Regions from separate parts of the Streptomyces sp. NPDC046939 genome, predicted to be linked through region 1. Evidence: riboswitches for the same ligand, from Rfam matches in the RefSeq annotation. Region 1 holds a riboswitch; each other region holds the start of a gene.

Evidence for each region. Region 1 has a riboswitch for cyclic di-AMP ahead of ABZ877_RS29255 (M23 family metallopeptidase). Riboswitches for the same ligand answer to the same signal wherever they lie in the genome.
Region 2: linked by a shared signal. The riboswitch ahead of ABZ877_RS20945 (LysM peptidoglycan-binding domain-containing M23 family metallopeptidase) and the one ahead of ABZ877_RS29255 (M23 family metallopeptidase) in region 1 are both predicted to bind cyclic di-AMP.
Region 3: linked by a shared signal. The riboswitch ahead of ABZ877_RS29770 (M23 family metallopeptidase) and the one ahead of ABZ877_RS29255 (M23 family metallopeptidase) in region 1 are both predicted to bind cyclic di-AMP.
Region 4: linked by a shared signal. The riboswitch ahead of ABZ877_RS02835 (C40 family peptidase) and the one ahead of ABZ877_RS29255 (M23 family metallopeptidase) in region 1 are both predicted to bind cyclic di-AMP.

The regions. Positions count from the first base shown of each region.
Region 1 is NZ_JBEYWV010000030.1:101,423-103,611, reverse strand. Features, by position in the region: gene ABZ877_RS29260 (aldo/keto reductase) at 1-142, opposite strand, end outside; gene ABZ877_RS29255 (M23 family metallopeptidase) at 191-1,234, opposite strand; cyclic di-AMP (ydaO/yuaA leader) riboswitch at 1,246-1,404, opposite strand; gene ABZ877_RS29250 (PP2C family protein-serine/threonine phosphatase) at 1,571-2,189, opposite strand, start outside.
Region 2 is NZ_JBEYWV010000018.1:138,207-140,395, forward strand. Features, by position in the region: gene ABZ877_RS20940 (SGNH/GDSL hydrolase family protein) at 1-182, opposite strand, end outside; gene ABZ877_RS20945 (LysM peptidoglycan-binding domain-containing M23 family metallopeptidase) at 359-1,114, opposite strand; cyclic di-AMP (ydaO/yuaA leader) riboswitch at 1,120-1,321, opposite strand; gene ABZ877_RS20950 (tyrosine-protein phosphatase) at 1,624-2,189, shown strand, end outside.
Region 3 is NZ_JBEYWV010000031.1:112,739-114,927, forward strand. Features, by position in the region: gene ABZ877_RS29765 (pitrilysin family protein) at 1-288, shown strand, start outside; cyclic di-AMP (ydaO/yuaA leader) riboswitch at 550-721, shown strand; gene ABZ877_RS29770 (M23 family metallopeptidase) at 734-1,525, shown strand; gene ABZ877_RS29775 (GntR family transcriptional regulator) at 1,750-2,189, shown strand, end outside.
Region 4 is NZ_JBEYWV010000002.1:118,703-120,891, reverse strand. Features, by position in the region: gene ABZ877_RS02845 (ATP-dependent Clp protease proteolytic subunit) at 1-293, shown strand, start outside; gene ABZ877_RS02840 (hypothetical protein) at 302-610, shown strand; cyclic di-AMP (ydaO/yuaA leader) riboswitch at 1,020-1,150, shown strand; gene ABZ877_RS02835 (C40 family peptidase) at 1,154-1,627, shown strand; gene ABZ877_RS02830 (ATP-binding protein) at 1,719-2,177, opposite strand.

The sequences.
Region 1 (2,189 bases):
TGCCGCCGCCGGCGGTGTAGGCGTCGAGCACCTCGAAGGAGGCGGCCTCGTCGGCGGTCCAGCCGAACACGTTGCCGCCGAGGGCGAGCGGGAAGACCTCCAGGTCGGAGGAGCCGAGCTTGCGCAAGGGAGAAGAAGTCATGCCGTCATTCAACGCCCCCGCGAAAGCGAGTGTTCCGTCAGACGGGCATCAGAGTGCCAGGCCCTTGCCGCGCAGCCAGGCCGCCGGGTCGACGCCGGTCGCGTCCCCGCCGGGGTGGACCTCCAGGTGGAGGTGGTCGCCGGTGACATTGCCGGTGGCGCCGACGCGGCCGATGACGTCGCCGGTGGAGACCTTCTGGCCGACGCTGACATTGAGCGACGACTGGTGGCAGAACCACAGCTCGGTGCCGTCGTCGAGGGTGAGGATCGTGCGGTAGCCGTAGGCGCCCGCCCAGCCGGCCTCGGTGATGGTGCCGCTGTGGACGGCGTAGATCGGCGTACCGGTGGGGGCGGCGAAGTCCAGGCCCGTGTGGTAGCCGGAGGACCAGAGCGAGCCGGGCTGTCCGAAGGTGCCGGTCAGCGTGTAGGAGGCGACGGGGAGCTTGTAGCTCTTGGCCAGCTTGGCGAGGCGCTCGGCCTCGGCCTTCTTCTTGGCCTCCTCCTCCGCCCTCTTCTTGTCGGCGGCGGCCTTGGCCTCGGCCTTCTCCCGCTTGGCGGCGGCTTCCTCGGCGGCCTTGCGCGCGGCGGCCTGCTCGGCCTCGGCCTGCGCCTTGGCGTCGGCGGCGTCCTGCTGCGTCTCGGCCTGCTGCATGATGCGGGCGCGCAGCGCCTCACCGGCGTCCGCGTGCCCGCCGCTCATCGCGGTGAGCGGGGCGGTCTCGGCGGGGGTGGTGGCGGGAGCGGAGTCGTCGGCCATGAGCGCGCCGACACCGGGCAGCGACGTGGCCTCCGGCAGCGAGTCCTTGACCGCGGAGAGGTCCGGCATGGATATCCGGACCGCGGGCTTGCCGCCCTGCGCGGTGGCGATGCCGCCCGCGCCGACGGCGGCGATGACGCCGACGCCGAGGACCGTGGAGCTGCGCGCGAGGCCGCCGCGCTGCCGGGCCACGCGGTGCTTGCCGCGGACGGGGCGGACGGACTCCTCGGTAGGGTTCCACTCCTCCCAGCTCTCGCGCGGGGGGCCGGCGAAGTCGCCGTCGGCGGGCTGGGCGGGGTACCCGGAGAGCTCCGGGGCAGGACGGTTCGACGCCACGGGGGCGCTCTCCTTTCCTTCCTTCTCGCCTACCGGGTTAGCTGACGGGTTCGGAGCAGGAAGGTCTCCTACGAGCACGGTCCGGCGCCCGGAAAGCGTCGGAACGATGCCTGATTCACCCCAAGTTGGTGGTTCCCCGGCTCCCTCGTGGGATTAGGCGCGTGCGCACGGAGCCGTCGCTGGTGACGGCTGGGACGACCGTGCTGCGTTATCGAACGTTAATAGACAGCGGAGGGTAATTCCAAGCCGTCCCAGGCTCGTTAAACCTCACAGTTTCTGACGTAGTGTCAATCGTTATGCGGAGCGACGCCGTTCGGTCACCCCCGGTGATGTCGATCAAGGACGGCGTACGGCGAGCAGCGCCATGTCGTCGCTGGCCCCGCCCCCGGTGTGCAGCCGCACCTCCTCGGCCAGCGTCGCGAGGAGCTCGTCGGGGCCGGGGAAGACGCGCCCGGCGAGCCGGGCCGCCGGATCGTAGAAGACACCTTTCGCGTCGCGTGCCTCGGAGAGCCCGTCCGTGTAGAGCAGCAGGGTCGCCGCGGGCGGGAACTCCGCCTCGGTCGCCCGGTCCGGCCAGGAGCCGAGTTCGCCGAGGCCGAGCGGGAGCGCCGCCTCGGCGGGGGTGATCACCCGGACCGTGCCGTCGCCGTGCAGCACGACCGGCTCGGGGTGGCCGCGGTTGAGGATGCGCAGGAGGTCGCCGCCGTGCGGGATCTCGGCGAGCACGGCGGTGGTGAACCCCTCGAAGTCGTCGATGCCGCGCCGCCGCGACCCCTCACGGGCCAGCGCCCGCTCCAGGCGCTGGGCGACCGCCTCCAGGCTGTCCTCCTGCTCGGCGGCCTCCCGGAACGCCCCGATGACGACGGCGACGGCGGCGACCGCGCCCATGCCCTTGCCGCGTACGTCGCCCACGACCATGCGGACGCCGTGCGGGGTGTCCTGCACCGCGTACAGG
Region 2 (2,189 bases), on a different contig from region 1:
GCGACGATCTGGTCGATGAGTTTGCCGCGTACGGCGAGGTTGGCGTACTGGAAGGTGTCCTCGGGAACGCGGTCGTCGAGGAGGACGGCGAGCCGGTCGGCCCACCCGACGAAGCCGCCGTCGGGACCGGGGTCGCCGACGCCCTCGGTGAAGCTGTCCCCCACGGCCGCGTAGGACCGAATCGTTCCGCTGACCACTGCGCCGCTGAGTGCTGTCGATTCGTTTGCCACGGCCACACATCTTTCACCTTCGGATGTGACCTACGCGATCGTAACCAGGGGTTGACGAGGGGTGAGAAAACACACTCGGCGCCCGGGGAATAACTCCGGGCGCCGAGAAACACGCAGGTGCGGTGGTGTCAGATGGCGACGCCGTGCCCGCGCAGGTACGCGACCGGGTCCACGTCGGAGCCGTAGTTCGGGGACGTACGGATCTCGAAGTGCAGGTGCGGGCCCGTGACGTTGCCGGTGGCGCCGGACAGGCCGATCTGCTGGCCCGCGCTCACGGTCTGCCCGGCGGAGACGCCGAGGGACGACATGTGGGCGTACTGCGAGTAGTGGCCGTCGGCGTGGCGGATGACGACCTCGTTGCCGTACGCGCCGTCCCAGCCCGCCGAGACGACGGTGCCCGGGCCGACGGCCTTGATGGCGGTGCCGGTGGGCACGACGAAGTCGGTGCCGGTGTGGTAGCCGCTGGACCACATGGAGCCGGAGGCGTGGTAGGCCGTGCCGGTGGAGCCGGCGACGGGCTTGACCCAGCCGGAGCTGTTCGTGGTCGTGGCGGCGGCCTTGGTGGTGGTGGTCTTCTGCTCGGCGCCGTTCAGCGTGAGCTTCATGCCGGGCAGGATGCGGTTCGCGTCCGCGCCGACGACCTTCTTGTTGGCCGCGTACAGCTTCTTCCAGCCGCCGTCGACCTTCTGCGCGGCGGCGATCTTCGACAGCGTGTCGCCGGACTTGACCGTGTAGGTCCGCGCGGTGGTGTCGCCGCTCGCCGCGTGGGCGCCGGTGGCGCCGATGAGCGGCAGGGCGAGCGCGGCCCCGCCGGCCGAGACGACGGCGGCGGCGCGGGTGATGCGCTGGGTCTTCGAGCGGCGGTGCTTTGCCTTTGCGGGCATGCCGGTTTTCCTCTCCGTCGCCTACGAGGTGAGCTGTCGGGTTCGGGCTGGAGTTGCCCGGCCGCGCCCGTCGTACGGGACACGGCTTCACCCCTAGCCGCGCTGGGGACATCCCTGGCGGCGTTCTGCCTGTGGGTCCCCCGCTCCTGCCGTCACGGGTCGTGGTTCGGGAATCCGGGCGGCGGCAGGATTAGGCGTTCCGTCCGGAGTGAAAGGTGACCGTAATCGAACGGCAAAGGCGGCGACAAACACCGAATTCGCGGAAGGGGCCGATTTCTTGATCACCTCAGGGCTTTCCGCGTCACCCAGCGTCAATGACATCCCTTTTCCGCCGTTGTCCCGCTTGGGAATTCGACGGAATGCGATACCGGAAGATCGCCACGTACCGTCACCGTTATGAGCCTGCTCACCCTTCCTGTCGGGGTGGGTTCCGCAGGCCGTGTCGTATCGTCTGACCGGCGCCCGCTGACACGAGCAACGCGGCCGCATTCGACCCGGGAGGAGCCCCCGTGACGCAGCACGTCCCGTCCACCGAGCCCGAGCTGTCCGGAGTGCGCAACTTCCGTGACGTGGGCGGCCTTCCGACCGTGGACGGCCGGCGCGTGCGTCCGGGAGTGCTCTACCGCAGCGGGCACCTCGCGCACGCCACCGCCGAGGACGCCGCGTTCCTCGCCGGGCTCGGCCTGCACACGATCTTCGACTTCCGCAACGCCGCGGACCAGCGCCTGGACGGCGCCGACGTCGAGCTGCCGGGCGTGCGCAATGTGAATCTGCCGCTGACCGACCCGGCGGACGGCGCCGAGTTCTGGCGGATGGTGCGCGACGGGAACATCGACCAGCTCCGCGCCCTGCTGTCCGAGGGCCGCGCCGCCAACCGCATGATCACGTCGTACCGGGCGATCATCTCCCAGCGCACCGCCGAGCACGGCCGCGTCCTGCACGCGCTGGCCGAGGACAGCGTGCCCGCGCTCATGCACTGCGCGGCGGGCAAGGACCGGGCGGGCCTGTCGATCGCGGTGACGCTGCTCGCCGTGGGCGTGGAGCGGGACGCCATCGAGGCGGACTACCTGGAGTC
Region 3 (2,189 bases), on a different contig from region 1:
CGGGACTCGGCGGTGCAGAACCTGGTGGGCGTCGCGCCGCTCAAGTACGAGACGGCCGCGGCCGTCGCGAGCACCCTCGCCGACCAGGTCGAGCAGCACCTGCCGGACGACTTCCAGGCGCAGTTGTACCGCCGCCTCGCCGAGACGGGCACCGTGGAGGCCACCGCGGCGGTCGTGAACGCCTTCCCGGCGGACCGTCTGGTGACGATCCTCGTGGGCGACGCCGCGCAGATCGCCGAGCCCGTCAGGGCGCTCGGCATCGGCGAGGTGACCGTCGTCGCGGGCTGACCCCCGCCCCGTACGACCGAGGGAGCCCCGGCAGCCGTCACGGCCGCCGGGGCTCTCCGGCATGAGCGGCCATGAGCCGCATGAGCGACATGGATCGGCATGGATCGGCATGACCCCTGGCATATGTCCGAATTGATACGGAGGTTGCCTGTCTGGCCTGTGGTGTGCGCTACAAAAGCCGGGATCCGTTTGTCGCGGAAGAGAGGTGCCCCTTAGCGTCAGTGCGGCTGTCCGCCCGTCATGCGTCGCGCCCGCGACACCGGACAGTCATCGCCGAGTCCCCCACGGCGCGAGCCAGGGGAGCCGGGGACCCACCGCAGTCCCTGGGGTGAATCGGGCGCTCTTCCGGCCGTGAGGCAGGGGAGAGGGCCCGTAGGAGACCTTCCTGCTCCGAACCCGTCAGCTAACCCGGTAGGCGAGAGGGAAGGAAAGGATCAACCACCGCATGGCGTTCACCCGTGCCACCGGGAAGCACCGTCGTCCGAGCCGTATCTCGCGCACCACCGCACAGGTCGCCGGTGTCGCCGCGCTCACCACGACCGGTGTCGTCGGAGGCCTCGCCGCCCCCGCGCTCGCCGTCGACGGCGCGGCCCCCGAGCAGAACGGCCTGACCCAGGCCATCGCCATCGGCGACTCCATGGCCGCCCAGATCGACGCGCAGGCGACGGCGCAGAAGAAGGCCGCCGACGAGGCCGCCGCCAAGGCGAAGGCCGAGGCCGAGGCGAGGAAGAAGGCGGAGGAGGCCAAGCGCGAGGCCGAGGCGAAGGCCGCCAAGGAGCGCGAGGCCAAGGAGCGCGCCGCCCGCGAGGCCGAGCGCAAGCGCCTCCTCAACAGCTTCGTCGCCCCGATCTCCGGCTCGTACGTCTCCACGGCCTACCAGGCGAGCAGCGGCCTGTGGTCCTCCGGCAGCCACACCGGCATCGACTTCCACGCGGCCAGCGGCACGCCGGTGCACGCGGTCGGCGCGGGCACCGTCGTCGAGGCCGGCTGGGGCGGCGCCTACGGCAACAACATCGTGATCAAGATGAACGATGGTACATACACCCAGTACGGTCATCTCTCCTCGATCGGCGTCTCCGTCGGCCAGGCGGTCGTCCCCGGCCAGCAGATAGGCCTCTCCGGCGCCACCGGCAACGTGACGGGCGCGCACCTGCACTTCGAGGCCCGCACGACCCCCGAGTACGGCTCCGACATGGACCCGGTCGCGTACCTGCGCTCGCACGGCGTCAACGTCTGACGCGCGCGGCACCGCTCGGGAAGCCCCGGCTCGGTGAGCCGGGGCTTTTCCCTGTGCGCCCGGCCTCGCCCACGGACTTCCTGGCGAGAAAATATCCCTGAATTCCGGTCCGCCGTCGGAAATTCCAGAACCGTGGAATAGAGTCGGGGAGAAGTTGCCCGGAGCGCGCCCGCGAGGGCGTTGGTCGACCGCGTTGCGCGGGGATCAAAGGCGGAGGTCGAATCATGCGGATTCCCGCGCACTCGGTATGCACCGCGATTCGCGACGACATCGTCACGGGCGTCCACCCGCGCGGCAGCAGGCTCACCGAGGAACTGCTCGCACGCCGCTACGGGGTCTCGCGCGTGCCGGTGCGCGAGGCGCTGCGCACCCTGGAGGCCGAGGGGTTCGTCGTCACGCGCAGGCACGCGGGCGCGTGCGTGGCCGAGCCCAGCGGGCAGGAGGCCGCCGACCTCCTGGAGGTCCGGCTGCTGCTCGAACCGCTGGCCGCCGCGCGGGCGGCGCAGCGCCGCTCCGAGGCCCATCTGAAGGTCCTGCGCGGCCTGGTCAGGCTGGGCCGGGAGCGCTCCAGGGCGAACCGGGACGAGGACTTGCGCTCGCTGGACGGCTGGTTCCACGAGACCCTCGCGCAGGCCTCCGGCAGCCCCGGGCTCATCGCCCTGCT
Region 4 (2,189 bases), on a different contig from region 1:
CGGGCAAGCGGACGATGCTGCCGGGCGCGCGCGTGGTCCTCGACCAGCCCGCGCTGCCCGAGCCGACGCAGGGCCAGCCCACCGATCTGGAGATCCAGGCCCGCGAGATGGTGCGGATGCGCGAACGGCTGGAGGAGCTGCTGGCGCGCCACACCGGGCGGGAGAAGGACCGTGTCAGCCGGGACATCGAGCGGGACACCGTGCTCGACGCGGCGCAGGCGGTGGAGTACGGCCTGGTGGACCGGGTCGTGCCGAGCCGCAAGGGCCCTCTCGGCGCGTCGGCCGGGCGGTGACGCGCCCGATGTACCCGCCCGAGTTTCCGCCGCTGCCCGCGCTGACCCGCGCCGAGTGCGCGCTCGTGGACGGCTATCTGGCCGTGGTCGACCTGCTCGCGCGCATCAATCCGGCGCGCGGCAAGGACACGTACCGGGGGCTGCGTGCGGCGCAGGCGCTCGTGAGCCGGGCGGTGGAGCTGCGCGACGCGCTGGAGCTGATGCACCGACGGGGTGAGAGCGAGGTGCACGCCGCAACCCTGGGCCGGGCTCTGCGCGTCCTCGATGGTGAGCGGCGCACCCAGCGGATCACTTTGCCGCCAGAAACGGTCGCTTGAGGACATCTTCGACACGACAGTGTCTGTCTCGGTCTGCCTCCGGACCGAAACGGTCCAGATGGTGGACCGCCGAACAGCCTAGATACGCGTACGTCGACGAGGCGGCCCGAGTTGCGCTCCGACGGTACGCGAACCCCGGAATCAGGCGCTCCGTCGCTGGTACGGGCGTGGTCGGGGGTCGCTCCCGGGGCTCGAAAGGCGCACTGTCCACCTGAACGGGTCAAGCGTGAGGAGCCTCACTTACCGCCGGTTCAACTCGGATTCCACCCCACTTGTGCGTGAAGATCCCTTCGACGACGACAAGCCCCCGCCGCCGCGGCGGGGCGGTCCGTGCGGACGCCGAGTCCTGCCGCCGCACGGATGCCAGGTCGACAGAAGTGCATCGGCAGGAGTGGAGGACCCAGGCACGACGGGCCACCGGCCCACCTTGACGAAGGTGGGACCCGAGCGGCCCTTGGGGTGAAGCCGCAGACGCGGCCGGGCAACTTCGCCTGCCCGAACCCGACAGGTCATCCTTCACAGGCGGCAGACGAAGGGTTGCGCATGACTGCGCTCAATCGTGTTCCGTCGCTGCTGACCCGGGCCGGTACCGCTTCGGCCCTCACGCTGGCGGTCGCCGGCGCGGGGCTGATGGTCCCCGGCGCCGCGTCCGAGGCATCGGCGGCCACGGCCTCGACCAAGGCCGTGAAGGTCGCGGCCTCCAAGAAGGGGGCGCCGTACAAGTGGGGCGCCTCGGGGCCGCACCGGTTCGACTGCTCGGGGCTCACGCTCTACTCGTTCAAGCGGGCGGGCAAGAAGCTGCCGCGCACCGCGGCCCAGCAGTACAACAAGACCCGGCACGTCTCCGCGTCCCACCGCAAGACGGGTGACCTGGTCTTCTTCCACTCGGGCCGGAGCGTCTACCACGTGGGCATCTACGCCGGGAAGGGACGGATCTGGCACTCGCCGAAGACCGGTGACGTGGTGAAGCTGCAGAAGATCTGGACGAAGAGCGTCTGGTACGGCCGCGTTCGCTGAGCGGCGCGCCGCTGAAGTGAGATGCGTGGGGGCGGGGCCTGGCGCCGGGCACGCCCCCACGTGAGCGCGTACGGGCCCGTGGCGCGCCGCGTCAACAGGCGGTGCCGGGACGGGTCGCGCTGCCGTTCAGGCCGGTAATCCACGGCAGGGAGATCCACACGGTCTTGCCGCCCTCCGCCGTCGGCGCGACCGACAGGCGTCCGCCGCACTCCGCGGTGAGGCTGCGGACGATGACCATGCCCCGCCCGTTGTCCTGCGCGACCGCGGCGGGAAGGCGCTTGGGGTAGCGCGGGTGGCTGTCGGTGACGCCGATCCGCAACTGCTCGTCGCGTTCGAGCTCCACGTCGATGGTGAACGTGGGCGACTGGCCCAGCGTGTGCTGCACGGCATTGGTCGCGAGCTCCGAGACGATCAGGCGCACCGTGTCCGCCGCGTCGGTGTCCCCCGGCAACCCCCACTCGGCCAGCACGGTGCTCACGTACCGGCGTGCAGCGGAGACCGAGGCGGCATTGCTCGGCAGCGTGACGGATGCTTCCTGGTGGTCTGCCATGGCGACGTCGTC